3 regions of the Pseudarthrobacter humi genome follow, and region 2 is predicted to be linked to each of the others. Evidence: predicted binding sites of a transcription regulator. Region 2 holds the regulator's gene; each other region holds the start of a gene.
The links. The regulator LexA, encoded in region 2, represses DNA repair genes until DNA is damaged. The targets are predictions, from matches to a motif close to TCGAACANNTGTTCGA.

Region 1: a site for LexA is predicted at 8,101-8,116, ahead of NFC73_RS20960 (13E12 repeat family protein). Genes of this name have one in related genera too.
Region 3: a site for LexA is predicted at 6,890-6,905, ahead of NFC73_RS17570 (HNH endonuclease signature motif containing protein). Genes of this name have one in related genera too.

The regions. Positions count from the first base shown of each region.
Region 1 covers NZ_JANCLV010000003.1:159,194-169,474, reverse strand. Annotated here, with positions in the region: gene NFC73_RS06070 (alpha-L-rhamnosidase) at 1-1,673, shown strand, start outside; gene NFC73_RS06065 (DUF5605 domain-containing protein) at 1,719-3,527, shown strand; gene NFC73_RS06060 (histidine phosphatase family protein) at 3,717-4,301, opposite strand; gene NFC73_RS06055 (alpha/beta fold hydrolase) at 4,364-5,179, opposite strand; gene NFC73_RS06050 (5'-3' exonuclease) at 5,535-6,470, shown strand; gene NFC73_RS20965 (HNH endonuclease signature motif containing protein) at 6,494-7,186, opposite strand; gene NFC73_RS20960 (13E12 repeat family protein) at 7,211-8,011, opposite strand; gene NFC73_RS06040 (hypothetical protein) at 8,164-8,742, opposite strand; gene NFC73_RS06035 (elongation factor G-like protein EF-G2) at 8,905-10,281, shown strand, end outside.
Region 2 covers NZ_JANCLV010000002.1:41,949-52,229, reverse strand. Annotated here, with positions in the region: gene dapF (diaminopimelate epimerase) at 1-594, shown strand, start outside; gene NFC73_RS03260 (class I SAM-dependent methyltransferase) at 575-1,189, opposite strand; gene hflX (GTPase HflX) at 1,631-3,196, shown strand; gene NFC73_RS03250 (ATP-dependent DNA helicase) at 3,189-5,246, shown strand; gene lexA (transcriptional repressor LexA) at 5,258-6,004, opposite strand; gene NFC73_RS03240 (LysM peptidoglycan-binding domain-containing protein) at 6,354-6,794, shown strand; gene NFC73_RS03235 (histidinol-phosphate transaminase) at 6,873-7,991, shown strand; gene hisB (imidazoleglycerol-phosphate dehydratase HisB) at 8,071-8,697, shown strand; gene hisH (imidazole glycerol phosphate synthase subunit HisH) at 8,694-9,425, shown strand; gene NFC73_RS03220 (CG2302 family histidine operon protein) at 9,426-9,584, shown strand; gene priA (bifunctional 1-(5-phosphoribosyl)-5-((5-phosphoribosylamino)methylideneamino)imidazole-4-carboxamide isomerase/phosphoribosylanthranilate isomerase PriA) at 9,642-10,281, shown strand, end outside.
Region 3 covers NZ_JANCLV010000015.1:56,008-66,288, forward strand. Annotated here, with positions in the region: gene NFC73_RS17520 (MFS transporter) at 1-67, shown strand, start outside; gene NFC73_RS17525 (CapA family protein) at 166-1,161, opposite strand; gene NFC73_RS17530 (phosphoribosyltransferase family protein) at 1,423-2,766, shown strand; partial or broken gene NFC73_RS17535 (peptidase C56) at 2,794-2,982, shown strand; gene NFC73_RS17540 (type I restriction endonuclease) at 3,033-4,139, opposite strand; gene NFC73_RS17545 (hypothetical protein) at 4,280-4,762, opposite strand; gene NFC73_RS17550 (GNAT family N-acetyltransferase) at 4,820-5,218, opposite strand; gene NFC73_RS17555 (GNAT family N-acetyltransferase) at 5,249-5,689, shown strand; gene NFC73_RS17560 (GNAT family N-acetyltransferase) at 5,722-6,198, shown strand; gene NFC73_RS17565 (thioredoxin family protein) at 6,384-6,695, shown strand; gene NFC73_RS17570 (HNH endonuclease signature motif containing protein) at 7,062-8,561, shown strand; gene NFC73_RS17575 (hypothetical protein) at 8,616-8,948, opposite strand; gene NFC73_RS17580 (NAD(P)-dependent alcohol dehydrogenase) at 9,046-10,071, opposite strand; gene NFC73_RS17585 (TetR/AcrR family transcriptional regulator) at 10,194-10,281, shown strand, end outside.

The sequences.
Region 1 (10,281 bases), on a different contig from region 2:
CGCGCTTCACGTTCCACGGCTTCCGCTACGCCCAGGTGGACAACTGGCCCGGCGAGCTGGACCCGGCGGCGATCACCGCCGTCGTGATCCACAACGACATGCGCCGCACCGGCTGGTTCGACTGCTCCGACCCGCTGCTGAACCGGCTGCACGAAAACGCCCTCTGGGGGATGCGCGGAAACTTCCTGGCTCTGCCCACCGACTGCCCGCAGCGTGATGAGCGGCTGGGCTGGACCGGCGACATCCAGGTTTTCAGCCCCACCGCCGGCTACCTCTATGACTCGCTGGGCTTCCTGGATTCCTGGCTGCGGGACCTCGCCCTCGAACAGGGCCGCCGCGACGGCGTGGTCCCCATCGTCGTGCCGTCCGTCCTGGGCATGCTCGAATCGCCGGTGGCCGCATGGGGCGACGCCGCCACGGTGGTCCCGTGGGTGCTGTTTGAGCGCTTCGGGGACACCGGACTGCTACGCCGGCAGTACACCAGCATGCGGGACTGGGCCGATGCCCTGCTCAAAGTCAGGGACAGCTCCGGTCTGTGGCAGGGACAGATGCAGCTCGGCGACTGGCTAGACCCCGCCGCGCCGCCCGACAAGCCGGGTGCCGCCCGCACCCACGGCGACATCGTGGCCAGCGCCTACCTGTTCCGGTCCCTGGACCTGGTGGCCCAGGCTGCAGCCGTACTGGGGAACGACGCCGACCACGGCACCTACGCGACGCTCGCCGAGGAGACCCGGCAGGCTTTCCTGGCCGAGTACGTGACCCCTGCCGGCAGGATGGTCTCGGACGCCCAGACCGCCTACTCCCTGGCCCTCATGTTCGGCATCAGCACCGAACCTGCCCAGCGCCAGGCCCTCGGTGACCGGCTCGCCGAACTCGCCCGCTTGGGCGGCTATCGGATCGCCACCGGATTCGTCGGAACGCCGCTGATCGCGGACGCCCTCACAGCCACCGGACATCTGGATGCCGCGGAACGGCTGCTCACCCAGACCGAATGCCCGTCCTGGCTGTACCCCGTGACGCAGGGCGCCACCACCATCTGGGAACGCTGGGACTCCATCCTGGAGGACGGCAGCGTTAACCCCGGCGAAATGACCTCCTTCAACCACTATGCGCTGGGCGCCATCGCCGACTGGATGCACCGCACTGTTGCCGGACTGGCACCGGCCGCGCCCGGGTACCGGAAACTCAGCGTCGCACCACGCCCGCTGAACAGCCTCACGCACGCGTCGACGTCGCACGAAACGCCGTACGGCCTGGCCCGGGTCGCGTGGAAGCGCGTGGGGGACCGGATCCTGGTGGATGCCACCGTGCCGCCCGGCACCGCTGCCGTCGTCTCACTCCCGGACGGGTCCGCAGAGTTCGAGGTCGGCTCTGGCCGGCACAGCTGGGACGTTCCCGCCGCGGCCCCGGCGCCTGCAGCCGGCGCTGCCTCCCTGCATACCCCGCTCGCGGCCATCATGGACGACCCCCAGGCCTACGCCGCAGTCTGGCAGGCCATCGACGTGCATGACCCGGCCGCGGCTGCTGCGTTTCGCAGGGACACCGTCTGGTACCGGCAGACCACGCTGGAACAGAGCCTGATCTTCACCCAGCCGGCGGTCAAGCAGGACATCGCCGCCGCGCTGGCCGCCCTCAGCGGCAACCGCGCCGCCAAAACCCCCAAAAACTCCTGATCTCCCAAGTCCGGAATCCCAACTCCTGAAATCACGAAGGCACCGATGACAACTTTCACTGCTGCTAGCCCCCTGTATTTTGTGATGCGGCACGCCGAAGGCAACCGTATCCTGAGCCAGCACGTCCCTACGCTGACCAACAACCCCCTGCTGCACACCCTCTACTTCCACGAGGTGGGCATGATCCTGGGCACCGAGGAAGCCCTGAAGGGCAATCCCGCCGAGGTGGCGGAGATCCTCCGCCTGATCAGCGAGCTGGAGCCGGAGGACACCGTGGCGCAGCGGGCTGCAGCGGCCGCCGTCGACGTTCCCGCCCCGTCTGCCGACTACGAACCGGAAACCGTGGAGCGGGGCAGCGCCGCTGTTTCGTTAACCACGACGGCGACAGCGCAGGAACGCTTCGAAGTCACCTTCGCCGGGCCCTCGCACGGCAACCCGTTCACCGACGTCGGACTCCGCGCCTTGTTCACCGCACCCTCCGGCAAGGTGCTCAGCGTGCCCGGCTTCTACGACGGCGACGGCAGCTACAAGGTCCGGCTCCTGGTTCCGGAACCGGGGGACTGGAGCTTCACTACGTTCAGCAACGCCCGCTCGCTCGACGGCGTCACCGGCTCCTTCGCCGCTGCGGAGCCTGCAGCAGGCGCCAGGGGCGTGGTGCGGGTGGCCAACACCTTCCACTTCGCGTACGACGACGGCACCCCCTACCTGCCGATTGGCACCACTGCGTACGCCTGGACCCACCAGGGCGACGCCCTCGAAAAGCAGACCCTCGACACGCTCGCCGCGGGCCCGTTCAACAAGATGAGGATGTGCGTCTTCCCCAAGTCGTACCTGTTCAACGAGAACGAACCGGACCTGTACCCGTTCGAGGGCTCCCTGGCCGGCGGCTTCGACTACGAGCGGCCCAACCCTGCCTTCTATCGCCATCTCGAACAGCGCATCAGCCAGCTGGACGAGCTCGGCATCGAAGCGGACCTCATCCTCCTCCACGCCTACGACCGCTGGGGCTTCTCTACCATGACCCCGGGCCAGGACGACCGCTACCTCAAGTACGTGGTGGCCCGGCTGGCTGCACACCGGAACATCTGGTGGTCCCTGGCCAACGAATACGACCTGCTGTTCCGCAAAACAACCGAGGACTGGGAGCGCTTCGCCGGAATCGTCCAGGCCAACGACCCCAGCGGCCACCTGCTCTCCATCCACAACTGCCAGGACTTCTACGACTACAGCCGGCCGTGGATCACGCACAGCAGCATCCAGCGCCAGGACGTCCACAAGACCGCCGAGTTCACGGGGGAATGGCGGGACCGCTGGCAGAAACCGGTGGTCATCGACGAGTGCGCCTACGAGGGCACCATCGACCAGGGCTGGGGCAACATCACCGGCGAGGAAATGACCCGGCGGTTCTGGGAAGGCGCCGTCCGCGGCGGCTATGTCGGCCACGGGGAAACCTACATGCACGCCGATGACATCCTGTGGTGGGCCAAGGGCGGGGCATTCCACGGCAGCAGCCCGGAACGCATCGCCTTCCTTCGCCGCATCCAGGCAGAGACGCCCGGCGGTTACCTGGAGCCGCTGCCCAGCGCCTGGGACGTACCCACCGCGGGCATCCGGTATGAGTACGAGCTCAGCTACTTCGGCTTCAACCAGCCCTCGTACCGGAACTTCGTGATGCCGGCCGGGCGGAAGTACGAGGTGGACATCATCGACACCTGGAACATGACCATTGATACCCTGCCCGGCACGGTCACGGGGCGGTTCCGCGTGGAGCTTCCGGGCCAGCAGTTCATCGCCGTCAGGATCCGCGCCGTCAGCTCTCCAGACTCCGGAATCATCGCAGCCCTGCGGCTATGAGGCCTGTCCGTTGATGGAGGACCCCGCGCAGATCGCGATTCTGGAGCGCTACACGGATGCCGCGGGTTTTGCCGCCGCCCGGAAACACTGAACACATCGAGCAGATCGGGGCTGCACTGATCATTCCGCGGCTGGAGCGCGGGAACATCGAAGCGTTCGAGGTTAGGTTAGGGCGGACGCCTAGGTTTATCAGCCCTGGGCTGTAGCCACCACGCGCTCGCCGTTGAAGTATTCGAGGTGCCAGCCCTCGGTGGCATGGTAGTGGGCCAGGTTCAGCACCGCGTTGTCGATCCTGTGCAATGTGCGGCCAATGGCGCGGTTAAGGCTCACCCGGAGGAGTGTGCCATGGGCGACCACAAGGACGCGGCGGGCGGGGAATTCTTCGGCCAGCGCTTCCAGTGCACCCAACCCGCGCGCGGCCGCGTCTTCCTCGGTTTCGGCGCCGCGGTAACCACCGGGTATGCGCAGGGCCTCCAGCTCGGGGCCGGCCTGCAACCCCTCTGCCGGTCCGAAGCTGCGTTCGGCCAGCGCCGGAATGTGCCGCGTAACACTCAGCCCCAACCCGTCCGCAATCACGCTGGCGGTTTCCGCGGCACGACTAAGCGGCGAGGACACGATCGCATCCCACTCGTAGTCTGACAGGACGTCGACGGCGTCGCGCGCCTGCCCACGGCCGACGTCGTTCAGCGGAATATCGGTGGCTCCCTGGAGCCGACGCTGCGCATTCCAGTCTGTCTGGCCATGGCGGATCAGGGCGAAGGTCGTAAGGGTCATGCTGTCTATTCTCCCCGACGGCGGGGACGGTCCGGGCAGCCGCCGGGATCAAGGCAATCCTTCTAGGCCCAAGGGTCCGGTCCGGCGTTCCGGTCGATGAAGTCCAGGACAGCCGGATGGGCAGGATTAATAAGGTGCCCGCCCGGGACCAGCACCGTATGGGTGAAGGGCAGTGCACCCGACAACCTGGCGTTCACGGACCGGCAGGCCTCGGGGGAGTCCTCGGCGGAGACAATCAGGGTGGGCCGGCGGATCCCGGCGAGTTGCTCCTCGTTCAGTTCCAGAGCATCGTCGCTGAGATCCAGGCCGTGGCCGTTGATTTCGGCCAGGACAGCGTGGCTCGTGTCGGCAAGCATCTGTTTGAGCCCTGCGGGAAGCGACTCCCACGTCGCATCCCCCAAGGCTTCCCGGATCACAATCTCGGCGGCAAGCCCGGGCTGGGCGTCCGTGCGCTCAAGCACACGGCGGCGCAGGCCGCGGGCCCAGGCGTCTGCATCCGGAGCGATGGTGAAAAACGCCGGTTCCAATAGGACCAGCGCTTTGACTTTGTCCGGGAAACGGCGGGAAAGTTCGATGGCGATCAGGCCGCCTGTGCTGCGGCCGATCACGATTGCCGGCCCGGCACGGAGCGCCGCCAGGACTGCGGCTGCGTCGTCGACATGATCCACCAGGTCCAAGGTCGCGAACGGCCGCGGCGGGGCACTGCGGTGGAAACCCCTGCGGTCGTAGATGATGCAGCGGCCATGCCGGGCGAGTTCGGTTGCGGCGTCCGCCCACATCACAGCCGAACTGGGTGTTCCGTGCACGCCCAGTATTGGTGTCCCTTGGCCGCTCTCTTCGTAGTAGAGATCAACACCGTTGACGCTGACGTGGGGCATGTCGTCAGCCTGGAGTTCGCGCGCTCATCGCAGGACCGCCACCCGGGCTCACGGGCCCGGCCAGTGCTCCCGGTCGAAGCCATAGGGGTTGGGAGCAGCATCCCGGTCAGCCGCTGCGGCGGGGCCGTTCCGTTCGTCGTCGTGATGACGTGGCGGCGGGTGCGGGTCCGAAGCCTGCTTCAAGGGCACTCGGGGCGCAGTCTTTACGGGTGCATCTTCGGCCACGGGGAAACCTCACAAACACAGAAAGGTTGGTCCGCTGCTTGAACCGATAGAGGCATCGTAACCCCATGGGAGCGTTCTGTCGCCGGCAAATGCTCATGGCCCGGCAGCCGCTTCCGTGTCAGGATCAGGTATGCCGCACCGCCTGATGCTGCTTGATACTGCGTCACTGTACTTTCGCGCCTTTTATGGCTTGCCGGACACGATCCGCCGTGCTGACGGAACGCCGGTGAACGCGGTTCGCGGCCTCCTGGACATGATCGCCCGCCTCACCACGGATTACGGGGCAACGCATTTGATTGCCTGCTGGGACGATGACTGGCGTCCGCAGTGGCGCGTGGACCTCATCCCGACCTACAAGTCGCACCGGGTCGCCGAGCTTGTGTCGGATGCCCCCGACGTCGAGGTCGTCCCGGACGCGCTCGAGGCGCAGCTTCCGATGATCCGCCGCGTGCTCGAACTCGCCGGCATCGCCATCGTGGGGGCCGCAGAACACGAGGCCGATGACGTCGTGGGGACCTATGCCAGCCACGCGGACCTCCCCGTGGATGTGGTCACCGGCGACCGTGATCTTTTCCAGACCGTCAACGATGACCGTCAGGTCCGGGTGATCTACACCGCGCGGGGCATGAGGAACCTCGAAGTCGTGACAGACGCCGTCGTCGTCGGGAAGTACCGCGTGCTGCCCGAACAGTATGCCGATTACGCGACCCTTCGCGGCGACGCCTCCGACGGGCTGCCAGGCGTGGCCGGCATCGGCGAGAAGACCGCTGCTTCGCTCCTTGGCGAGTACGGCACACTGGAGAACCTGCTCGCTGCAGCCGCTGACGGTGGCGGCGGAGTATCCGCCTCGGTTCGGTCAAAGCTGGCCGCGGCCGCCGGCTACCTCACGGTTGCGCCGGCGGTTGTGAAAATCGTGCGCGACCTCCCGCTTCCCACCCTTGAGGAAGCCGGGGCACAGCTGCACACCGTCGACGGCGAATCGCGCGCCGAACTGGAGCGTCTCGCCATCGAATGGAACCTTGGCGGCTCGATCAAACGGCTGCTCGACGCGCTTGACCGGCAGTAGCGGTGATTGCTGCATAGGCCCAGCTAGACCGTTTGGGGGATGCTCCACTCCGGCCAGGGCTCGTCGACCGGTGCCTGTTGCCAGCTCCACTCCGGCACGGAACAGACCGGGCGTAGCTCCTTAGGCGGTGCGCCGGGCAGCGAGTCTCCAGACAGGATCTCTTCAGGCATGGCCAGGCCAGGTTCAGGGTGTCTCAGTCGGCCCATCATCTGGGATGGCCAATCGGGTGGCTCCCAGTCCTGTTGTTCGCTGGCGTACTGACGGCCTGACGGCGAAGTCCAGCCGGGTGGCTTGTCGGCGCTCGCCCCGGCTGGCGTCCAACCTGTGGTGTGTTTCAGCCTGTGGTGTTTGCGGCATGGCTGGCCGAGGCTGCTGATCCCGGTGGTTCCGCCGTCGGCCCAGGAGAGAAGGTGGTCGGCTTCGTTGTCCAGGGACTGGTTGCTGCAGCCGGGGAACGGGCATCTGCCGTCCCGCAGGCGGAGCCATTGCCGCATGCTGACGGGGATGCGGTAGCTGGTGCGCCCGATCTCCAGCGGCGCCCCGTCGCGGGGGTCGGTAAGGACCCGGTGGAATGATGTGGAACTTTCGGCCATGAGCCGGCCGGCCATCGACGTCGGGATGGGCCCATATCCGTCGAGCATGGCCGGTTCGTCGGTGAGGCCCATCAGCGCGAATACCGGCACGGTCACAAGCACCTGCGCCGAGGGTGACGGCATGTGCTCCGCGGCGCCGCCAAGGAGTCATCTGGCGGCCACATCGGCGCGGATCTGGCTCAGGTTCCGGTCCTCTTGGGGTCCTTGGAGGGCACGGGCTGCTGTGGTGGCGCGGTCCCAGATCCCGGCGGCCTGGTCTGCGGGGAGGTACGCGCTCAGCCAGGCCATGCCGTCCCGGTCCGGGGCGAACTCCAGCCGGCGGTCCAGGGCGCTTTTGGTGTGGCGTTTTTCGATGCTGTCCGGGTGGTGCCGTTCGCGCCAGGTCCGGGCTTTGCGCCGGAACTCGGACGGTACGAGTTCCCCGGCGGGACAGCCGCTTGCCGGTTTGGCTGCGTCGGGGTCCAGGAAGTGGGCTTCCAAGGCGGCGGCGCCAGCCAGGTTCAGGCTAGCGGTTTCGTCGACCATGGCCCGGGCATGCTGCCACGAAATTTTCCCGTCCTGCAGGGCGGCCAGCGTCAGCGGCAGGGTGGTCAGTTCGTGGGCCTCGGACAGGAGCGCACCGGAGGTCCGTTCGCTGACCGCCAGGACGCACGCGACCTCAGCAACTACCGCCATCTCCTGAGCGATGCGGCCCTGCGGCAACGCGTTCGGGAAGGTCATCGCCCGCGTAGTATCAGCGAACCCGGCGGCGGCGTGGACTACCAGGGCAGCCGTGGCAGCCTGCAGCCGGGCAGCCTCCGCCAGCGTGTCCAGCCAGCCGTCAGACTGCTGCCGCAGCGGATCCGGTTCCCCTTGACGCGTTGGAACTGCGCCGGGGATCACCAGGGCAAGCGCAGCGACGGAAGCCCTAATGGCCTCCAACGCCTCCACCGCGGTTGTCCTTGTCATGCTCACATCATCTTGCGAGGCACCGACATTTAAGGTCCCCTCCAGGCAGTGACGCGAAATACTTTGGGAAAGTTTTTCGCGTGGCGACCTCAAGTGTCTGTTCGCGCAGCGTGCGGGCCTGGAACGGTGCCGCGCTCTGACGCGTTGGCTGCTCAGTCAGCCGTCAGGAACCGGCCGTTCCTGATCCGCGACGGGCCAAAGACGACGGTCAGCGGGGCAATCGTCCGCGGCCGGCGATCCCGTGACAGGGGACGGCCGACGGCGACATGGGGCACCCAGTGCGGGTACCGGTAGCCCAGTGCCGGGGAGCTGAGGATAAAGTCGTCCACATTGTCCACGAGGAGCCGGTCCAGCAGATCATGCAGGCCCTGCACCAGAAACACCTGGTAGTCGTGCACGCGATCGGGCACATCCACTTCGAGCCCGGAGATGCCGCCGCCACCCAGCACGATCAGTTGTTCCGAAGTTCCCGCAAACCCGTCCAGAACGGGCAGGCCCTGCAACCAGCCTGTCGCGCGCCGGGCGGCTTCACCGGCCGAGGTGATCCCCTTGGTCCAGTCCGCGACGTCCTGCGCAAAATCAGCCAGGATTCCGATATGCAGCAGCGTCAGGTGCAGCCCCTGCGGCCTGCGCAGGGCATTGACATAGCTGGCCAGTGCCTCGTAGTCGGACGGACCCGCACCAACCGTGAGGACGGGAACCTCCACCGTGATGCGCGGAACCTGCTGCATGGGACCCCCTCACACTGGCACGGACTCGTGGGCTCTGGCTGCCATTATCCTCCGCTGCGGCCACCTCGTCCCGGCGCGTGCTCTTGCCCTTGCGCCCGCCAGGGTGTCGAATCAGAGGACACGATTCGGCCCGGTGCATGGCAAAGACGCCAGGAGGTTCCCATGTCAGTGAAAGCCGCAAAGGACGCAGCACGGACACCGGGGCGGGGAGGGCCGGAGGTGCGCCGGGGTGATGCTCCGCACGGCATCGCGGCAACAGATCCGGAACAGGTGCGCAACGTGGCGCTCGTGGGGCATTCCGGTGCCGGGAAGACCCTGCTGATCGAGGCGATGCTGGCCGCCCACGGCATGATCACACGCAAAGGCTCCATCGCGGAGGGCACCACCGTCAGCGATTCGGACCCTTCGGCAGTGCGGCAGCAACGGTCGGTCACGCTGTCCCTGGTTCCGCTGCTCGTCGACGGGATCAAGGTGAACCTGCTGGATACTCCGGGATATCCGGACTTTATCGGCGAACTTCGGGCGGGGCTCCGGGCTGCGGACGCCGCCCTCTTTGTTGTCTCCGCCGTTGACGGCATCGACGCCACCACTACGGCGCTCTGGGGCGAATGCCAAGGCCTCGGGATGCCGCGGGCTGTGGTCATCACCCGCCTGGACCACCCCCGGGCAGATTACGACGGCGTTCTGGCCGCCTGCCAGCAGGCGTTCGGCGACGCGGTGCTGCCGTTGTACGTCCCGGTCCGGTCCGGCGGCGAAACCAGCGGGCTGCTGGGACTGCTGACGGGCACAGTCTCTGACTACTCCGCCGGGGAGGCGGCCGCAGGTTCCCGGGACGCTGACGCCGGTGAGCGCGCGGCGTCGGAAGCCGCCCGGGGCCGGCTCATCGAAGGGATCATCGCCGAGAGCGAGGACGAGACCCTGATGGACCGCTATCTGGGTGGTGAGGACATCGATACCGATGTCCTCATCGCGGACCTGGAAACCGCCGTCGCCCGCGGTTCCTTTTTCCCGGTGGTACCGGCCTCGGCTGTCACCGGCCTCGGCACGGCGGAACTGCTGGAAGTCCTGACCCGGGGCTTCCCGTCGCCGGTGGAGGGCGGCCTCCCTGAGGTGACTGACCTGACGGGCGCTGCAGCGGCGGCCCTGGCCTGTGACCCGGACGGGCCGCTGGCTGCTGAGGTGGTCCGCACAACCATTGATCCGTTCCTGGGGAGGGTCTGCCTGACGCGTGTATTTTCGGGTACTTTGCGTGCTGATACTCCCGTGCACGTCGGAGGGCACGGGCTCGCGGACCGCGGCCATCAGGACCATGACACCGACGAGCGCGTCACCCACCTGTATTCTCCGCTGGGCCCCAACCTGCGTCCTGTCGCGCACTGTGTGGCCGGTGATATCTGTGCGGTGGCGAAACTGGGAAGCGCCGAAACGGGGGACACCATCTCGGCGAAGGACCAGCCGCTCCTGCTGGCTACCTGGGAGATGCCTGAGCCACTGATGCCGGTGGCCGTCGAGGCGGACTCGCGCAGTGACGAGGACGCG
Region 2 (10,281 bases):
TTGGTTGACCTGCCCGACGGCGGCGCACTCACCATCGGGACGCGCGGCGGCGTCAAGACAGTGGTCCGGACAGGGGACAGCTACGCGGTGGACATGGGGCCGTGGGAATTCATTTTCCCCGGCGACGCGACCGCGAAAGCCATGGACTCGCTGGTAACCGCAGACGGCCTGGAAGTGCCCCGCCCGGCCCTGTCAGTGAGCATGGGCAACCCGCACACCGTGGTTGCGCTGGCTGAACTGTCCGAATTGGAAGCCACCAGGCTCTACACTGCCCCGAAGGTCGATCCTGTGCCGGCCAATGGAACCAACGTTGAATTCGTCGTGCCTGCCGAACCGCTGGTCCACAACGGGATCGGCACCGTCACCATGCGCGTCCATGAGCGGGGTGTGGGCGAGACTCAGTCCTGTGGAACAGGCGCGTGCGCCGCCGCAGTGGCCATCCGGCACTGGGCCGGGGCGGAAGCGCCGGACTCCTGGCAGGTCAACGTCCCGGGCGGCGTCGTCGGGGTCAAGTTCTTCGCCGGGGCGGGCGGGCACGAGCACGTCGAGCTCAGCGGGCCCGCCGTAATTGTGGCTACTGGGACGCTTTCCTGACCCGAAGGATGCGGAAGGACTTGGACGTGGACTCCCGGCTCACGGCGAAGGATGCATCCAGTTCCGTCGCGAGCCAGCGCTGAAGCGAATCCGAGCCCAGGTTTTTTTGGACCACCAGCCACGCGGAACCGCCCGGCGCCAGCCGGGGCAGCCACAGCTTCAGGAGGCTGTGGAGTTCATCCTTGCCGATCCGGATGGGCGGATTGGACCAGATCGTGTCAAAGCTCAGGTCCGGGTCCACCGCCTCCGGAGTGCTGGCCAGCACGTTGCCCAGGCCCAGCAGGGCCGCATTCTCGTTGGTCAGCGTGATGCAGCGTTCATTGACGTCCACGGCGTAGACCTTGGCGTGTGGCGCCCGCAATGCGAGGGTCAGGGCAATCGGCCCCCAGCCGCAGCCGATGTCAAGGAGGTTGCCTGTGGGGGCCGGGGCCGGGACCTCGGCCAGGAGCACCGCCGTCCCCTTGTCGATGCCGTCGGGGCTGAAGATGCCGCCGGACGTCTGCAGCTTGCGCGTCTCGCCGGCCAGTTCCACGGTGAGCGGCTTGCGGGTGAACGGCCCGGCGGGCGATGCGCTGAAATAGTGTGCGGACTCCATAACTGGCCAGATTAGTTGGCCGGGGTGGACAATGCGAAACCGTAGGCACCGCTTCTGCTAATCTTGAACCCATGTTCTTGATCTTCGAGTAGCCGGCACGGCCGGTGTCCTCCCGGACGCCGCTTGTTCCGAAGCCGTGCCCCGCAGCGATGCAGGTATTAACCTTCCGCAAATGCGCCGCATGCCAGGTCTTCCGTACCTGTTGTGCCGCCGGGCAATACTCGAGCGATCTGCCGCAGCCGGTCCCTTGCTGTTTTGCCCGCGCCTTTCCACCACTCCATGCATCCCCGGATGCAAAGACTCCCTGCGCGGCCCGGTCCCGGCCGCCGCCCAGCAGACCAGGAGGCCCGGATGACTGCAAGCCGTCAGCCCAGCGCGAATACTTCACCACTGAACAACGATCGGCACTATTCTGAAAATGCCGAAACTTCAAAGGAGACCATGACCAGCCAGCCCAACACCGGTTCAGATCCAGCAGCCCAGGACATGAGTCCCGAGGAGATCCAAGCTGTCATCGACCGGATTCTCGCCAAGGACGTACCGGCCAGGAACGTCACCGCCGCAGACGGTGACAAGGGCGTGTTCGGCAGGGCCCAGGCGATCTCCCGCTTGGACGACGAACACACCAGCTACGACGGCGACCAACAGGACCGGGAGGAACGCCGGGCGCTGAAGCGCGTGGCCGGGCTGTCCACCGAACTCGAAGACGTCACCGAGGTCGAATACCGGCAACTGCGGCTCGAACGTGTGGTCCTGGCCGGGCTATGGTCCGAAGGCACGTTGGCGGACGCGGAGAATTCCCTGCGTGAGCTCGCCGCCCTCGCCGAAACAGCAGGCTCGGAAGTCCTGGACGGGATGGTGCAGCGCCGTGCCAAACCGGACCCGGGCACGTTCCTGGGTTCCGGAAAGGCCCTCGAGCTCAAGGAAATCGTGATGGCCACCGGGGCTGACACCGTTGTGGTGGATGCCGAACTGGCACCATCCCAGAGGCGAAGCCTCGAGGACATTGTCAAGGTCAAGGTCATTGACCGCACTGCCCTGATCCTGGACATTTTTGCCCAGCATGCCAAGAGCCGTGAAGGCAAGGCCCAAGTGGAGTTGGCGCAGCTCGAATACCTCCTGCCACGCCTGCGTGGCTGGGGTGAATCGATGTCCCGCCAGGCCGGTGGCCAGGTGGGCGGCGCCGGCGCCGGCATGGGTTCGCGCGGACCCGGTGAAACAAAAATCGAACTGGACCGCCGCCGGATCCGGACCCGCATGGCCAAGCTGCGGCGCGAGATCGCGGCCATGAAGCCGGCACGGGAGACCAAGCGGGCCAATCGCCGTCGTAATTCAGTGCCTTCCGTTGCGATTGCCGGGTACACCAACGCCGGGAAGTCATCGCTGCTGAACAGGCTGACCGACGCCGGCGTGCTGGTGGAGAACGCGCTCTTCGCCACCCTGGATCCCACCGTGCGAAAGGCCGAGACCTCCGACGGCCTCGGGTACACCCTGGCGGACACCGTGGGTTTTGTCCGGTCGCTACCCACCCAGTTGGTGGAGGCTTTCCGCTCCACGTTGGAGGAAGTGGCTGACGCGGATCTGATCCTGCATGTGGTGGACGTGTCCCACCCGGACCCCGAGGGCCAGATTGCTGCGGTCCGCAAAGTCTTCAGCGAAGTGGATGCCCGCAAGGTGCCCGAGATCATTGTCCTGAACAAGGCCGATGCCGCGGATCCGTTCGTGGTGGAGCGCCTCAAGCAGCGCGAACCGCGCCACGTAGTGGTCTCGGCCCGCACCGGCCAGGGGATCGCCGAACTGCTGCGGGCCATCAGTGACGGGATTCCGCGGCCCGGCGTGAAGCTGGAGCTCCTGATTCCCTACGACCGCGGTGACCTGATCAGCAAACTGCACGAGACCGATGCCGAGATCCTGAGCCTGGATCACGGCGAGCACGGTACCCGCGCTTTGGTGATGGTGCGTGAGGGCCTTGCGGCTGAACTGGAATCCTTCATCAACCATGACTGAGGTTGCGGCGGGGGAAGTCAAAGGTACGGCCGGCGAGCAGTTCGTGATCGAACTGCTCGACCGCGCCGTGGCCGGCATGGGCGGTCAAAGCCGCAGCGGGCAGCACGAGATGGCCAGGCAGGTGGCCAAGGCCATCGAAACCGGCGACCACCTCCTGGTTCAGGCCGGAACGGGGACCGGAAAGTCCCTGGCCTACCTCATTCCGCTCATTGCGCACTCGCTCGTGAGCAACAAGCCCACCCTGGTGTCAACGGCCACGCTTGCGCTGCAGACCCAGATTGTGGGCCGCGACCTTCCCCGGTTGCTGAAGACCATCACCCCTGCCCTGGACCGCCCTGTCAAGGTGGCCCTGGTCAAGGGCCGCTCCAACTATGTCTGCCAGCACAAGCTCGAAGGCGGGTTCCCTTCCGAGGAACCCGCAGAGGGCCAGCTGTTCTCCCTCGGCGAAGACACCAGCGTCCCGCATTTCGCCGCTGCCCTGGGCGGGCCGTCGTCCCAGCTGGGCAAGGAAGTGGTGCGCCTGCGCGAGTGGGCGGAGAAGACCACCACGGGCGACCGTGACGAACTGCTTCCCGGCGTTACTGACCGGGCCTGGCGGCAGGTTTCGGTGACGTCCATGGAATGCCTGGGGGCCCAGAAATGCCCCATGGCAGCCGAATGCTTCAGCGAACTGGCGCGCCACGACGCCGCCGAGGCCGACGTTGTGGTCACCAACCATGCCATGCTCGCCGTCAGCGCCTTCGAAGGCCTGGCCGTGCTTCCTGAATACGACGTTGTGGTGGTGGACGAGGCCCACGAACTGCAGGACCGGGTCACCGGTGCGGTGTCGGGGCAACTCTCCGTGGCAATGGTCCACGCTGCGGCGTCGGGCGCGCGGAAACACACGGCCATCACTGTGGATGCCCTCAACGCAGCCGCCGCCAACCTGGAACTCGCCCTGGCCGGCGTGCCCAACGGGCTGCTCCCGAACGGCCTCAACGACGAACAGCTGGATTGTGTGGACCAGTTGCGTGAGGCCTGCCGCGCTGCACTGTCCGATTCCAAGGGGGACGGCAGCCAATCGGCGGACGGCGGGCGGCAGCTCGCGCGCTCACGCCTGATGCTGATCCTCGAACTGTGCGAGCGGCTGATCGTGGCCCGTGAAAACCGCGAAGTGGTGTGGTTTTCCCGCGCAAGTTCCTTCGATCCGCAACAGGGCTATGCGCAGCCCGACGAGTCTGCGCCGGTCCTGGTCAACATCGCGCCGCTTAGCGTTGCCGGCAAGCTCCGCGAGGGGCTGTTCGCCGGCCACACCGTTGTCCTGACGTCGGCAACCCTGGCCATCGGCTCAGCCTTTGAACCGACCGCCGGCGGCTTGGGACTGGTGGGGGAGGGTGCGCCCAACTGGAGCGGGATCGATGTCGGATCGCCCTTTGACTATCCCAAACAGGGGATCCTTTATGTCGCAGGCCACCTTCCCAAGCCGGGCCGCGGGGCCTCGCAGGAGGCCCTTGATGAACTTGAGGCGCTGATCCGCGCGTCCGGCGGCGGCGCCCTGTGTCTGTTTTCGTCCCGCCGAGCCGCAGAGGAAGCCGCAGAAGCGATGCGTCCCCGGCTTGGCCTCAGCATTCTCTGCCAGGGCGACTCCACCATGACGGCCCTCGTGAAGCAGTTCGCGGACGAGCCCGATACCTGCCTGTTCGGCACCATGTCCCTGTGGCAGGGCGTTGATGTTCCGGGTGGATCATGCCGGCTGGTGGTGATCGACCGCATCCCGTTCCCGCGGCCGGACGACCCGCTGATGACCGCACGGTCCCGCGCCGTTGCGCAGGCCGGCGGAAACGGCTTTATGGCGGTATCGGCGACCCACGCGGCCATCCGCTTGGCCCAGGGCGCGGGAAGGCTGATCCGTTCCACCGGAGACAAAGGTGTGGTGGCAGTGCTTGATTCCCGGCTTGCCACCGAGCGCTACGCCGGATTCCTCCGCGCCGCTTTGCCGCCGTTCTGGCCCACCACGGACCGCAAGACGGCATTCGCCGCCCTGGAAAGGCTGGCCGGGAAGGGCGCCTGACTGCGCAGGTCCTATAGCGACCGCAGGACCGAGACGACCTTGCCCATGATGGTGGCGTGATCGCCCAGGATGGGCTCGTACTGGGTGTTCTGCGGCAACAGCCACGTGTGGCCGTCGCGCTGGCGGAAGGTCTTGACGGTGGCTTCGTCGTCCAGCAGGGCCGCGACAATATCGCCGTTGGAGGCGTCTGCCTGCCGGCGGACCACTACCCAGTCGCCGTCGCAGATGGCAGCATCCACCATCGAATCGCCGGCCACGCGCAGCATAAACAGCTCACCCTGGCCCACCAGCTGCCGGGGCAGGGGCATGACGTCTTCCACCACCTGGTCAGCCAGGATGGGCCCGCCGGCCGCGATCCGGCCCACCAACGGCACCATCGCGGTGTCCATGGCAGAGGGAAGTTCGGTGACCGTCCCGCCGATGCCGTGCAGGACTGAGGGCTTGGTTGTCCCGTTCGACTTAGCGGACCCGCCGTCAAGCGTCAACGGCATCAGGACTTCCATGGCCCGCGGACGCTTGGGGTCCCGGCGCAAGTACCCCAGCTTCTCCAGTTGCGAGAGCTGGTGGGTCACGCTCGACAAACTCGCCAAGCCCACGGTGTCACCGATTTCACGCATCGACGGCGGATAGCCGTTGTCATTCACCGAGCGCTGGATGGTTTCAAGGATCTTCTTTTGGCGGGCGGTGAGCCCCTTGGGGGTTCGTGGGGGCTGGCGGCGCTGCGGTGTCGCCTTGCCCTCGGCGGCTGGTGCTGCCATGTTCGCCAATGCCTTTCGGTTGCCCGGCTCCGCTCCGGCCTCTGGTGCCTGGAACGCCCCGGGGCTGGTGTCGGAGTTGATTGTCAGACCCTGCTGATCAACTACAGAGGTGGTTGTTCTTTGATCCAAACGTAGGCCAGCCACAGGGCTTTTTCAAACATTTGTTCTAGCGAGTCTCGACAATATTCGTTGATAAGTGCTAAAAATGAAGAAGCAAAGTTCGAACATGTGTTCTACTCGTTGCTTGCGGATTCGAATATTCGAATTTATGGACGGCTCAGGCCGGTGCCGGCAAGTGGACGCGGAGGGCGCGCCGGGCAGCACAGTATGGTCCAGGAGGGCTCATTTCATGTCAGCTATATCCGCTTCGCAGGACTCGCGTCCGCAGTTCATTTCCGTGCAGGACCTCACCTCGCGGCAGTGGTCCGCACCCGTTTCGACGTCGGATTCGGCCCCAAGGCAGCGCAGGGAAGCGTTACCGCCGCTACGCCTGACCCGCAGGGGCCGGGTAGTCCTCATCGGCATCCCGCTGGTGATTCTTGCCGCAATCCTGCTTTCCCTTGCAGGTTTCCTCAACGCCCCGGCAAAGGCCGCCGATTCTGCCGCGGACCTGTCACTAACGCCAACAGTTTCGGTCACGGTGCAGGCCGGCCAGTCACTCTGGGCCATTGCCGGCACGGTGGCGCCCGAGCGTGATCCCCGTGATGTCATTGCGGATATTGCCCAGTTGAACAACCTTTCCGCCGGCGGCGTTGTCCCCGGACAGCAACTCTTCGTCCCCACCAGGTAATGAGCCTGCGGGCTCGGGTGTGTGCCGCCGCAGGCCGTCACATTTTCCGGCCGTCTGCTTCGGACCTAAACTGTTCAGGTGAATGACCAGCTAGAGCGTCTGAACAGACTTCCCCTCCGGACCAACCTCCGCGGACTGACCCCGTACGGTGCCCCGCAGCTGGATGTACCTATCCTGCTGAACGTCAACGAAAACACCCATGGCGTCCCGGCGGACGTACGGGCCGCGATCAGCGTGGCCGTGACGGAAGCCGCGGCGGGCCTCAACCGCTACCCGGACCGTGAGTTCACCGAACTCCGGGAAGCGCTGGCCGAGTATCTCGGGCACGGTCTGGATGCCACCAACATCTGGGCGGCCAACGGGTCCAACGAGGTCCTCCAGCAGATTCTCCAGGCATTCGGCGGGCCCGGGCGCACGGCCCTGGGATTCCCGCCCACGTACTCCATGTATCCGCTCCTGGCCAGCGGCACGGACACCGGGTACATCGTCGGGCAACGGGCAGACGATTACGGGCTCAGTGCCGAATCGGCCGCGTTGCAGGTCAAAGAACTTCAGCCCAACATCGTTTTCCTCTGCTCGCCGAACAATCCCACCGGCACGGGGCTGGGCCTGGACGTTGTGGAGGCCGTGTACGAGGCTGGCAAGGCCAGCCAGACCATCGTCATCGTTGACGAGGCGTACCACGAGTTCGCCCATGACGGAACGCCCAGCGCCCTTACGTTGCTGCCCGGCCGGGAGCGCCTCATTGTGTCCCGCACTATGAGCAAGGCGTTCGCCCTTGCGGGCGCCCGCCTGGGCTATATGGCCGCCGCTCCTGAAGTCACGGACGCATTGCGCCTGGTGCGGCTGCCGTACCACCTTTCGGCCATCACCCAGGCAACAGCCCTCGCCGCCCTGCAGCACCGCACTGCGCTGATGGCCGACGTCGAGGACATCAAGGAGCAGCGCGACCGCATCGTCTCGGAACTCACGCGCCTGGGCCTCAAGCCTGCCGCCTCCGATTCGAACTATGTCTTCTTCGGCGGCCTCGACAGCCCGCATGACGTCTGGCAGCGGCTGCTGGACGACGGCGTGCTGATCCGCGATGTCGGCATCCCCGGCCACCTGCGAGTCACGGCGGGAACTGAGACGGAGACCACAGCCTTCCTGACGTCGCTGGAACGCATCCTGGCCAGCCAGGCCAGGCTGCCCGCCTAAACTTGAGGTATCGGCGCCGCCGCGCCGGCACATCTCCTTCGCTTTCGCACCACTGACTTCACCCAAAGGACAAATGACCATGAGCTTCACCGGATCGAACGCTGCCGGGCCCCGGACCGCACGCATGGAGCGTGCCACCAGTGAATCGTCAGTGCTCGTGGAGATTAACCTCGACGGCACCGGCGTTTCGGACATCGACACGTCTGTCCCGTTCTACGACCACATGCTGACGGCGCTCTGCAAGCACTCGCTCATTGACATGACGGTCAAAGCCACCGGTGACACCCACATTGACGTCCACCACACGGTGGAGGACGTCGCCATCACGTTCGGTGAAGTCCTGCGCACTGCCTTGGGAAACAAGGCCGGGATCCGCAGGTTCGGCGAGGCCACCGTGCCCCTCGACGAAGCCCTGGCGCATGCCGTCGTCGACGTCTCCGGCCGCCCCTACCTGGTGCACGGCGGAGAGCCTGCCGGGCAGGAGTACCACTTGATCGGCGGCCACTTCACGGGGTCATTGACCCGCCACGTCTTTGAAGCCATCACGCTTCATGCCGGCATCTGCCTTCACATGAACGTCATCGCGGGCCGCGACCCGCACCACATTGTGGAAGCGCAGTTCAAGGCCTTCGCCCGCGCCCTGCGTGCTGCGGTAGAGCCCGATCCCCGCGTGGAGGGAATCCCCTCCACCAAGGGTGCCCTGTGAGCGGCCAAATCCTCCGGGACGGTGCCGTCATCGATCCGGCCGCCGGTAAGAAGCCCGTATCACCCGAAGGCAAGCCCACAGTCACTGTCCTGGACTATGGTTCGGGAAACGTCCGGTCTGCCGTGCGCGCCCTGGAGCGGGCAGGAGCCGAGGTCATCCTCAGCTCCAAGCCGGAGGACGTGCTTAATGCCGACGGCCTGGTAGTACCCGGCGTCGGCGCGTTCGAGACTGTCATGCGCGAGCTCAAGGCCGTGGACGGCATCCGGCTGATCGGCCGGCGCGTGGCCGGGGGCAGGCCGGTCCTGGCAATCTGCGTGGGCCTGCAGGTCCTGTTCGAGGCCGGAGTGGAGCACGGGACAGAAGCTGAAGGCATGGGGGAGTGGCCGGGCAAGGTGGAACTCCTTCCCGCCGAAGTGGTGCCACACATGGGCTGGAACACGGTTGACGTTCCGGAAGGATCCAAACTCTTCGCCGGCGTCGCGGACCAGCGCTTCTACTTCGTCCACTCCTATGGTGTCCAGGACTGGAGCTTCGACGTGATCCAGCCGCGGATGACCGCGCCGCTGGTGACCTGGTCAGAGCATGGCGCGCGCTTTATCGCCGCAGTGGAGAACGGACCGCTCTGCGCTACCCAGTTCCACCCGGAAAAATCCGGCGACGCCGGTGCACGGCTGCTGCGCAACTGGGTGGACGGCCTTCGCAAGCCAGCTGCCACGGACGCCGCCTAGATGTGGTCGATTGTCCTGATGGGCCTGGCCGGCCTGTTGGTGGGCGGCGCACTGTCCTTCCGGCAGCAGCACAAACCGCTCTGGACCCAGGTGGGCTTCTGCGTCCTGGCCGGCATGGCGCTGCTGGCCGCGTACCTGCTGACGCTTCCTGGAACCTAGCCCAGGCAACCCCTAGTTCCGCCTCCACCAGCAACCCACCACCCAAAAGGATTTGAGATGACCACCGCAACCGATCTGCCGGTTCTTGAACTGCTGCCCGCCGTCGACGTCGTAAACGGACAGGCCGTGCGGCTGGTCCAGGGGGAGGCCGGCAGCGAGACGAGCTACGGCACGCCGCTGGAGGCAGCCCTCAACTGGCAGGAGCAGGGCGCCGAATGGGTACACCTGGTGGACCTCGACGCCGCGTTCGGCCGTGGCTCAAACGCCGAGCTGCTCCGTGAAGTGGTGGGCCGGCTCGATATCAAGGTGGAGCTGTCCGGCGGACTCAGGGACGACGAATCCCTCGAAGCGGCGCTGGCCCTCGGCGTCGCCCGCGTCAACCTCGGCACAGCCGCCCTGGAAAACCCCGAGTGGACCCGCAGTGCCATCGACCGCTTTGGCGACAGGATCGCCGTCGGCCTCGACGTCCGCGGAACCACGCTGGCAGGCCGCGGCTGGACCAAAGAAGGCGGCGACCTCTGGGAGGTCCTGGGCCGGCTCGAAGAAGCCGGGTGCTCCCGGTACGTTGTCACTGACGTCACGAAAGACGGAACACTGCAAGGCCCCAACGTTGAACTCCTGCGCCGGATGGTGGAGAAGACCGGCAAACCGGTGGTCGCCTCCGGCGGCATCTCCAGCCTGGACGACCTGAAAGTCC
Region 3 (10,281 bases), on a different contig from region 2:
GGCGAACTACCTGTTCGTCCTGGGCAAGGTGGAGCCGCTGAAGGTTCCCGCCTCCGCCGCGGCGTAGGCGAGCGGCAGGTTTCGATAAGCTCAACCACCGAGCGGACGACGGCGGGAGGTCCCGCCGTCGTCCGCTCGACGGTGCTGCGGCTTCTTAGAGTGCATCTACCTCCGTGTCCTCGCGCCCGTTGAGCCTTCTCGGATCGAGTCGATCGGGATTTCCAGCACGTTCTCGCCCTCGATCCAGACGCTCCGCGTGCCGAGCTGCTCGCTCAGCCGCTGCATCCGCTCGGCAATTTTCCGCGCGCTCCGACGTGCCAGCCGGGTCTGGAAATCGGTGATTGTCGTCGGATGCAGGCGTAGCTTGCGGGTTTCCAAGAGGAAGATGAATGACTGATCGTTGCGTTCTGTCGGATCCACGGCGTAGTCATCCACGAAGTCGCCGGCGCTATAGATAATGGGCCGGTCCCTGTAGATTTCGACGCCGCGGAAAATATGGGCCGAATGCCCGAACACGACGTCGGCCCCTGCATTTATCAGCGCCCGCGCCAGACTCTGATGCGCGGTCGGGACAGCGGCCCCCCAGTTGGGGCCCCAGTGTGCCGAAACGATCAGCAGCTGGACGCGCCCCTTCGTCCGCCGGACCAGTTCCAGCAGATCCGTCACCCGATGGTCACCAGCATCCACAGGTACGTAGTAGATCCCGGGTGACCGGGCGGTCGCCTCCCAGCCCGGCTCGTTGTCGGTAAAGGCAATGAAGCCGACCGCAGTTGGGCCCACCCGCCGGACCGCCGGCCGCCGGGCAGCTTCAGCGTCCATCCCAGCCCCGGCCCTGAGGATCCCTTGCTGATCGAGGGCCGGCAACATCTCCCGAAGCGCGTCAATCCCGTAATCCAGCACATGGTTGTTGGCCAGCGACACCACATCGATCGCCGCGGACCTCAGGCTCTCTACGTTCTTGACGTCCGAGCGGAAGTGGAACGCCTTGCCCACCACAGGTGTTCCGCCGTCCGCCAGGACACATTCGAGGTTGGCGAACCTGATGTCCGCCTGCCGGAGGACTGGGAGGGCATCGCCCCAGGGATAGGCGGGATCGGCCACTTTCAGCTGCTCGTTCACCAGCCGTCCGAGCATGACGTCCCCCAGCATTGCGATCCGCATGCTCCACCTCCACGTTGGCAGGGCCTTTTCTATCAGGATGGACCGCTTCGTGGTCTGGTGCCAGTTCGGTGGTCAATCCCAAGGGTGCTGCGGTCGATGGCAGGACGCTCGTCGTCGGACGTTCTTTGTACCGAAAAAAACTCTCGCATGGTCCCGATTCTTGAGAGATAGTTGGACCAGGCGGCCGTCGTCGTTCATTCCGTGCTGTTCGCTGGTTTGGACGGGGCCTGCGGCCGCTGTCCTGATGGGATAGTCGCGGCGATGGGCATTTTTGCGGACAGGGCTGATGCAGGGCGGCAGCTGGGGCTGCGTCTGGCGTATCTGCGTGCCCAGGACGCAGTTGTCCTGGGACTGCCTCGGGGCGGCGTTCCGGTAGCGTTCGAGGTTGCGGCGGCCCTTGACGCGCCGCTGGATGTGATCATCGTGCGCAAGCTTGGAGTACCGGTTCAGCCCGAACTCGCGATGGGAGCCATCGGGGAAGACGGCACCTACGCGCTCGACAAGCACGCCGTCTCATTCATGAAGGTCAAGCAGGAAGAACTGCGGGCCGTCGAAAGACAGGAACGGGCTCTGCTCGATGCCCGGGTGGCACGATTCCGGGCAGGCCGGACCCGCATGGATCTGCACGGCCGCGTCGCCGTCGTCGTCGATGATGGGATCGCTACCGGGTTAACTGCCCGGGTGGCATGCAGCATCGCGCGAAAGCTGGGGGCTGCGAGAGTGATCCTGGCCGTTCCTGTTGCCCCTGCCGACGCCCTCGCCACCCTGACGGAGCCGGACGAGGTGGTGTGCCTTGCCACGCCCCGGCAACTCACAGCTGTCGGCTACTACTACCGCAGCTTCTCGCCGACGAGCGACGACGAAGTGGTGTGGCTGCTCGACGCTGCTGCCGAGCGTCTGGAACGTGCGCGTTCGGCGGCGGGAAACCCTGGCCTCGATGAAGACGTGCAGATCCTAGCGGATGGGGTGCGGCTCCAAGGACACATGCACCTTCCCGTGCCGGCTGCCGGAGTGGTGGTGTTCGCCCACGGCAGCGGCAGCGGCCGCCACAGTCCGCGTAACCGATTCGTAGCCTCGACGCTCCAGCGAGCAGGGCTGGGCACCTTGCTGCTTGACCTGCTCGGCCCCGGGGAAGAGCTCGACCGCGCGAACGTGTTCAACATCGAACTGCTTGCGCTCCGGCTGACCTCGGCAACGAACTGGCTTGCCAGCAGGCCGGACACGGCGTCATGCAGCGTGGGATTCATCGGCGCGAGTACCGGAGCCGGGGCAGCCTTGTGGGCTGCGGCCGAACAGGGCGCACGGATCGGTGCAGTCGTCTCAAGGGGAGGCCGTCCGGACCTGGCCGGCGAGAGGTTGGCCCTTGTCCGCGCCCCGACGCTCCTGATTGTCGGCAGTGCGGATCACAGGGTCCTCGAACTCAACCGCCGGGCGAAAGCCCTGATGCGCTGCCCCAACCGGCTGGATCTTGTCCAGGGAGCCTCCCACCTGTTCGATGAACCTGGGACACTGGAGGAGGCGGCGATTCTGGCCAGGGATTGGTTTGTACAGTACCTGCTGCCAGGTGACGGTGGGCGGGCAGCCGAGGGCAGTGTCCCCGCCTGATCGCTCGCTCAAGCAAGAGGAGGACACATGTCTGGGCACAATATTGCAGGCAAGAAGGTTGCTTTCCTGCTGACTGACGGCGTGGAACAAGTGGAGCTGACCAGCACATGGAACGCCGTCAAGGATGCCGGCGGAGAACCTACCCTCGCGGCCCCCAGAAGCGGAACGCTTAAGAGTTACACGGGAACCGAGAACGGCGAGACCTTTCACAACGACCGCTGGAACTCAAGGACGTCCCGCCGTCGTCCGAAGCTGCGCGTTTTCCCTTAGTTGATTGCGGGCGAGGCACTCAAGTAGCTTTTCACGCTCGCGCGCAGGGCCTCGGTGTGCTCGTAGATCTCCTCGAGGGAGGAAATCGGGACACGGGTTTCTTCCCTGTTGTCATCGAAGATCCCGATATACTTCTGCGTCCGGTTGAAGTGCAGGCGCGCGATCGGTTTGCGGTTGTTGTCGTCCAGCAGCACCGCGAAGTAGGACTTGGCATCGCGCTGGACAACGCGGGCCGGCTTGACCTCGCTGCAGACGATGGCGCGGACGATCTGGTAGCCCTCGATCTCCTCAAGGGTGGTCTCGAGGGCTTCGGCGTCGGCCAGGTCGGCTTCGGCCACCGGCGCGCTGGTGACACTTGCGGCCGCGACCTCAGTCTGAGGGAAGCCAGGGGCACCGAGGGCTTTTTTCAGACGCTCGTTGACCTGGTCGTTAAGGAATTGCTTGGACGCTTTTGTCACCAGCGCCGTGAACTGCTCACGCACTTTCTGTGTGTACGCGCCGGGATAGACGCGGCCAGTGAGGAACTTGATCCATTCATCCTCCGGTTCCTTGAACTGCGCTGCCAGGGTCCGCTTCAACTCGCCGATGTACTTCAGTTCACCGGCGGCGCTGATGATCGAATCGAGGTCAAAAACGTCCTTGGACAGCTTCTGCAGCTCAGGGATCAAGGACTCATCGATGTCCGTGAGGTCCAGGACCAGGAACGGCTTCGCGTCCATCCGGTTCGGAGCATCGAGGTCCGTGAAGAACTGGTACAACTCGCCATTGGTGAGGATCGCTATGCGCGCGTTCGTCACGGCGAAATAGCGGAATAGCTGCGACGCGTGCTCGATTTTCACCGGCTCCGAGGACTTCTTGCACTCGATGAGGATCTGGACTTCGCCGTCCTTAACAATCGCGTAGTCGATCTTCTCGCCCTTTTTCAGGCCGACATCCGCGATGAATTCCGGCACGACCTCCATTGGATTAAAGACGTCGTAGCCAAGGATTGTTGAAATGAAGGGCATCACAAACGCATTCTTTGTTGCCTCTTCGGTCTGGATTACCTCTCGCTGCTGGCGCACCTTTGCTGCCAAAGCCGAGAGCTTTTCTGCAAACTCCATTTTTCCCCCTTGAAAAACTGATGGTGATGCTTACCGTAGCGCAGGAATGTCGGAACTCGATGGAATCAAGTCAACCGCTTGCCAACCAAGGTGTTCCTCGCGTTTGCAGGCGTCAGTTCGCCGGGGTGGGCAGGCGGCTTCTACTCGGGTTGGGGTACGTCGGCTGAACCGGTTGAGATTCCGCTCAGCGTGCCAATGTAATCCAGCGTTTTGGGACTGACATGCCGCACCTCCGCTAGCGCTTCCCGAAGAGAGCCCTTCGCAGGGTCACCGAGCGCATCGCGCAGATCCACGACCGTTTCGATGCCTTCACGCTCGAACACTTGCGTGATGTCCTCCACCTGGGCAAGGCGGCCGGGCGATGGCCAGTCGATGACTTCCGAGAGCTTCCCCGAATCGAGGTGCTGGCGGAATCCACTCGTGGTGGCGGCGTCCGGCCATTCCGCGACGAGGGCTTCGACGCGCGGCTTGACGGTTTCGTTGTAGTTCTGCCGGCGCTGGAGCGTGGCATCCACAATGATGGCCCCGATGTGGTCCCAGCCGCGGCTGATATCGGCCGGGGCGTCTGTGCCGGGTGAGTCCGTTGGCGCCGGGGTGTTGGCTGCATCATTATCGGTAGTCATACCTGAATACTTCCATGTGGAGCGCCACGGTGGCTGGTCGGGGCCGTAGATCAGCAGTTAGCGCAGCTGGATTAGTCCAGCAGTGGTGGGGCGGAAACCGCATGCATCGAAGTAGAAACTCTTCAGATGATCGTCGAAGTCAACATGAAGCCACTCGCAGCCTGCTTCCTTTGACTTCCCGGTGGCAACGGCGAGCAGTCTTTTCCCGATTCCCTGCCGGCGGGCACGATGTGCAACCAACGTGTCTTCGATGAACGCGTGCGCTTGGCCGTCCCAGATCACGTTGACGAAGCCTACGAGACCCTGTTCGTTGCGCGCTGTGACCCACCCCAAGCTGAAGCGCGAGAGTCGGCCAGTCCAATCGTCGTCAACGTAGGCATGCTCGAAGCCTTCCGCGTGCAGCTGGTTGATTTCTTCGTTTGTAGCCGCTCCGCGCCATTCAAAGGTGATCGTCATGCTGAACAGCCTTGCAGGTAGTGTGGCCAAATGCTCAACCCCAGCATGACCATCAGACTCGCCGCCGTCAGCGACGCGGACGACGTTTGGCGTCTGGTTCAGGATTTCGCGCCAACCGTCCGGCCTGAGCGGGAAGCTTTTGAGCTAACGTTCCGCGCGCTGGTGGAGGCGTCCCACACGCTCGTTCTCGTGGCCGAACAGGGTTCCGGATCTGTCGTCGGTTATCTCTTGGCCCATTGCCGCGCCACGTTTCTTGCGAACGGCCCTGTCGCCGGGGTCGAGGAGGTCATGGTCGCCGAGCGAGCACGCCGGCATGGTGTGGGACAGGCGCTGATGAATGGAGCCGAGACTTGGGCGGAATCCAAGGGCGCTGCCTATGTTTCGTTGGCAAGTCGGCAGGCCGGCGATTTCTATCGTGCCCTCGCGTATGAGGACGCTGCCACCTTCTATAAGAAGCCACTGACCAGGTGATCAGGGAAGCAAGAGCAGAAGACCTCCCGGAGATGCGCGCCATCGAAGTCGCAGCCGGAGAAGCGTTCCGAACCCTTGGGATGGGAGCCGTCGCCGATGACGCGCCGCCCAGTCTGGAAGCCCTGGCCAACTATCAGCGCGATGGCAGGGCATGGGTTGCCACCGATTCCGGTGACGTGGCGGTGGCTTACATATTGGTTGACCTGGTCGACCGGTTTGCTCATATCGAGCAGGTGACTGTCCACCCGCTTCATGCGCGCCAGGGTCTTGGCGGACAGCTCATCGACGAAGCGGCCCGCTGGGCGGCGATCTTCGGCCTTGATGGAATGACTCTGACCGCTTTCGAAGAAGTCCCTTGGAATGCTCCGTACTACGCCCGCCTGGGATTCCGGCCGGTGCCCGAACGAGAGTGGCCGGGCGGTCTATATCGGATCGTGCAATCAGAACGTGCTCATGGTTTGGATGCCTGGCCACGAATCGTCATGAAAAGGCGCCTCCCAGGAGGCTAGACCGGCAGCCGGTACTGTCCCCCGCCCATCGGGACAACGCTCAACCACCGGCGTTTTGACAGGCTCAACCAGCGGGCACCGGCGACAAGCGGACGACGGCGGGAGGTCCCGGCGTCGTCCGCTTCTCCACATCAGTCACCGCCGGTGAGTCCCGGAGGCTGACGTTGGGGGCGGAGAATGATTCCATGAGGATCGAACTGCTCTACATCGACGAGTGCCCCAACCTTGCTATGGTGCAGGAGCGACTGGAATCAGCCCTGGCCGCCTTGGGGCACAGCGACATTCCGGTGACAATGCGACTCCTGGAGTCCGCGGCCGATACCGCCGGGACGGGATTTGCGGGTTCCCCCACGATCACTCTCAATGGGTCTGATATTTTTCCGGCCGGTGCACGTGCAGACGACCTGGCCTGCCGGATATACGCGACTCCCAGCGGGCTGGCGGGCGTTCCGACGATCAGCCAAATAGCCGAAGCGCTCAAGAACAATGGGCTCTGAAGCCACGTGCTGATGCTCCTGCTGCGGCAGGGTGATGAGCCGCAGGATGCTTCATGCGCTCGGCACCGAACCCGCCTACATTTGCCTTGGGACTGACGTGCCGTAGCTGTGCAAGGGCTGCCCGGAGAGCGGCACCCCGGGTGTGGTCCTCGAGCGTGCCGCGGAGTTCCTCTACAGTTTCGATGCCTTCACGCTCGAACACTTGCGTGATGTCCTCCACCTGGGCAAGGCGGCCGGGCGATGGCCAGTCGATGACTTCCGAGAGCTTCCCCGAATCGAGGTGCTGGCGGAATCCACTCGTGGTGGCGGCGTCCGGCCGAAATCCGTTCTCGCTTGAATGTCAGACCCCCACTAGATGATGGAGTTATGGGAAGCGCAGCGGTGGCGAAGGCATATGAGGACATCATTGCCGCCATTGCCGTGCTGAATTCCGTACTAAACGGGGCTGAAGGATCCAGTTCTGAAGTGTCATCGGAGGCTGATCCTTTGCGTGGCCTGGAGGATACGTGCCTGGACATCCTCTCCGGCGCCGCGGGAGTGGAGGCGCGGGTGGCGGGACTTAAGGCCCGCGCCGCAGTGAAATATGCGGACATCGCCCAAGCCGTCGCTTCACCGGACGCACCGCTCCAGGCACAGGAAATGGCGGTGACTGCGGAGGTCGCCTGCGTCCTGGCGATCGGTGAACGGGCTGCAGGGGCGTTGCTGAACCAGTCGCAAATGCTCACGATTGCTTTGCCGCTGACGCTGTCCGCCCTGCAAGCGGGCACCATCTCGTGGCAGCACGCGCGGGCCATGGTGGAAGAAGCCGCAACCCTTGACTCGGCCGGGGCCGCGGCTCTGGAGGCCCACTTTCTGGACCCGGATGCCCCGAACCCGGCCCGCGGCTGTCCCGCAGGGGAAATGCCGGCGTCCCGGTTCCGTCACCAGGCACGAACGTGGCGCGAACGCCACCACACGGAGAGCATCGAGAAGCGGCACGCAAAGGGTGTCCTGGACCGCCGGGTCGAGTACTCCCCGGACCAGGACGGGATGGCCTGGCTCTCGGCCTACCTCCCCGCGGACCAGGCGGCAGCAATCTGGAACCGGACCACCGCGGTCGCCCGCGGTCTGCAGGGCCCGGACGAGCCCCTGACCCTCACACAGCTCCGCGCTGACGTACTCGCCACAGCCCTCCTGAGCAGCGGTATCCCGGCAGAACATGATCCCGGGCAGGTTCCGCCGCCCCGGGCCCACGTTTTGGTGACGGTCCCGGTGTTTTCCCTGTTCGGCGCTACCGAGGAACCGGCGATGCTTGACGGCTTCGGTCCGATCCCGGCGTCGATGGCCAGGGACCTCGTGGCGAACGGGGCCGATTCGTTCTACCGGGTCCTGGTTGACCCGCGGGACGGGGCGCCCCTGGAGATCGGCCGCGCCAGCTACCGTCTCACCACGGCCATGCGGAACTGGCTCCGGATGCGCGACGGCAAATGCCCCTTCCCGGGCTGTTCCAACCATTCCCTGGACAACGAAGCCGACCACATCCTCGCCTGGCACAAGGGCGGAACCACCGGCATATCGAATTTGGGACAGCCCTGCCCCAAACATCACCGCCTGAGGCACACCAGCACTTGGAGACCCACAGCGGCGAGCAAGAACGAACCACCCGGCTGGATATCGCCCACTGGCCGGCACTACAAGAGCGAACACCAGGACTGGGAACCACCACACTGGCCTACGGAACCAAACCCGGAAGCAATGCCGGAAGCGAGCAGGAACGGGCCCAGGCTCCCAGTGTGGCGTGAAGGTCGCGGTGATGCAGATTTTGTCCACATTGGGCTGTCTCTGGGAGAGGATGGGGTGGAACGGTTCCTCCATTCCACCGCCTGACGGGTGCCCGAGAGCAGCGTTCGCCTGCTCCCTGCACGCCGCGCAGTGCTGGCTTCAGCCTGCCGCCGGGTTTCCGCCGCGGTGATCGCTGTCCCGGAGCCCGGAAATCGGCTGCGCACCGGCGACAGTCGGGCGACGGCGGGACCTCCCGCCGTCGTTCGTTTCCACATGACGCGGCGCCTTCCCGACACTGACGCACGGTGGGATTATTTCAGTATGAGCGAGAAGATCTCTGACGGCCTGCAGGATCACGGCCCACACCAGCACGCCCACGCCGCTCCGACGACGCAACAAATGCGGACCGTAGGTCAACGCCGCCGGGAGGCGGAGGAGAAATTGGAGCACCACCTCCAGGAAGCCCGCCACAAAGACGCTGCGCACTACCATGCGGTGCCTGCGTCCGAAGGGGAGGGGCCGGGGGACAACGAGGGCGAAAGACCCCCAGAAGGGTCCCCAGAGGAGAAGTGATCAGGGGGCACGCTGCTTAGGGGAAGCGGAGGACCACGTTGCCTCGCTTGCGTCCGGTGTCCACGAAGCGGTGGGCCTCGACGACGTCGGCCAGGTTGTAGGTCCTGTCGATGACTGCCCGGTATTTGCCTTCCTCCGCGAGGCCCACAAGGTAGGCGACGTCGTCGGCGGTGTACGTGAGCTTGAGGCCGCCAAAAGTGATCAGCTTGCTGCTTCGGCGGCTCTGTCCTCGCGCGCTGAGCATACCTTTGAGGTCGGCGATGACCAGGAGAAGGGCACCTTCCGGCGCGATGCTCCCTTGCACCCTCGCGAACGGGGCGTTTCCCACGCAGTCCATAACGACGTCGTACGTTGTGCCGTCTGCGGTGAAATCCGCTGCGGTGTAGTCGATGAAGCCGTCCGCGCCGAGTGATTCCACCAGTTCCCTGTTGGCCCCGCTGCTCACGGCGGTGACGTGGGCGCCGAGGTGCTTGGCCAGCTGGATGGCGGCCGTTCCCACGGCTCCGGAGGCGCCGTTGATAAGAACAGTGTCGCCGGTCTTGATGGCCGCCATTCCCAGGAACGTTTTCGCCGTGAGTCCGCCGAAAATCAGCGTCACAGCCTTCTCGAAGCCCATGTTCCGCGGCTTGGCGGAGATGGGCCCCTTCGCCGGAACCGACACGTACTCGGCATGCCCGCCAAACCTGGCGCCGAGCATCGCAATTACCTCATCGCCGGGCCGGAACGTGGTCACGCCCTGGCCGACAGACTCGATCACGCCGGCCACGTCCATGCCGAGGACCCGGGTCCGCGGGCGGAAGACGCCAAGGGTCAGGGCCGTAAGTGCCACGAGTCCCTTGGGGACATTGCGGCTGCGGACGCGGTGGTCGGCGACGCTGACCGTGCTGGCCATGACTTTGATGAGCACCTCACCGGCGCGCGGAGCGGGCTGTGCGATCTCCTCGACGCGGACCACGTCCGGCCCGCCGAACCGGCGGTAGGTCGCGGCTTTCATGGTCCGGGCTCCCGCGGCTGTAGCGGGCGCCGGCTGGCTTGGGTTCATGGTTTAGCTCCTCGATTTTCCTTTGAGGTGTACGACGTACACCTATCTGATGGGACTGACATTAGGTGTACTTAGTACACTTGTCAATGGAAGATGTTTTGCAGCGACGGAAGCAGGGAACAGTGACTCAGCAGATTGCCGAACGCCGGCCGCGGTTGAACCGGGACCGTGTGCTGCAGGCGGCCGTTGCACTCGCCGACGAGGTGGGGA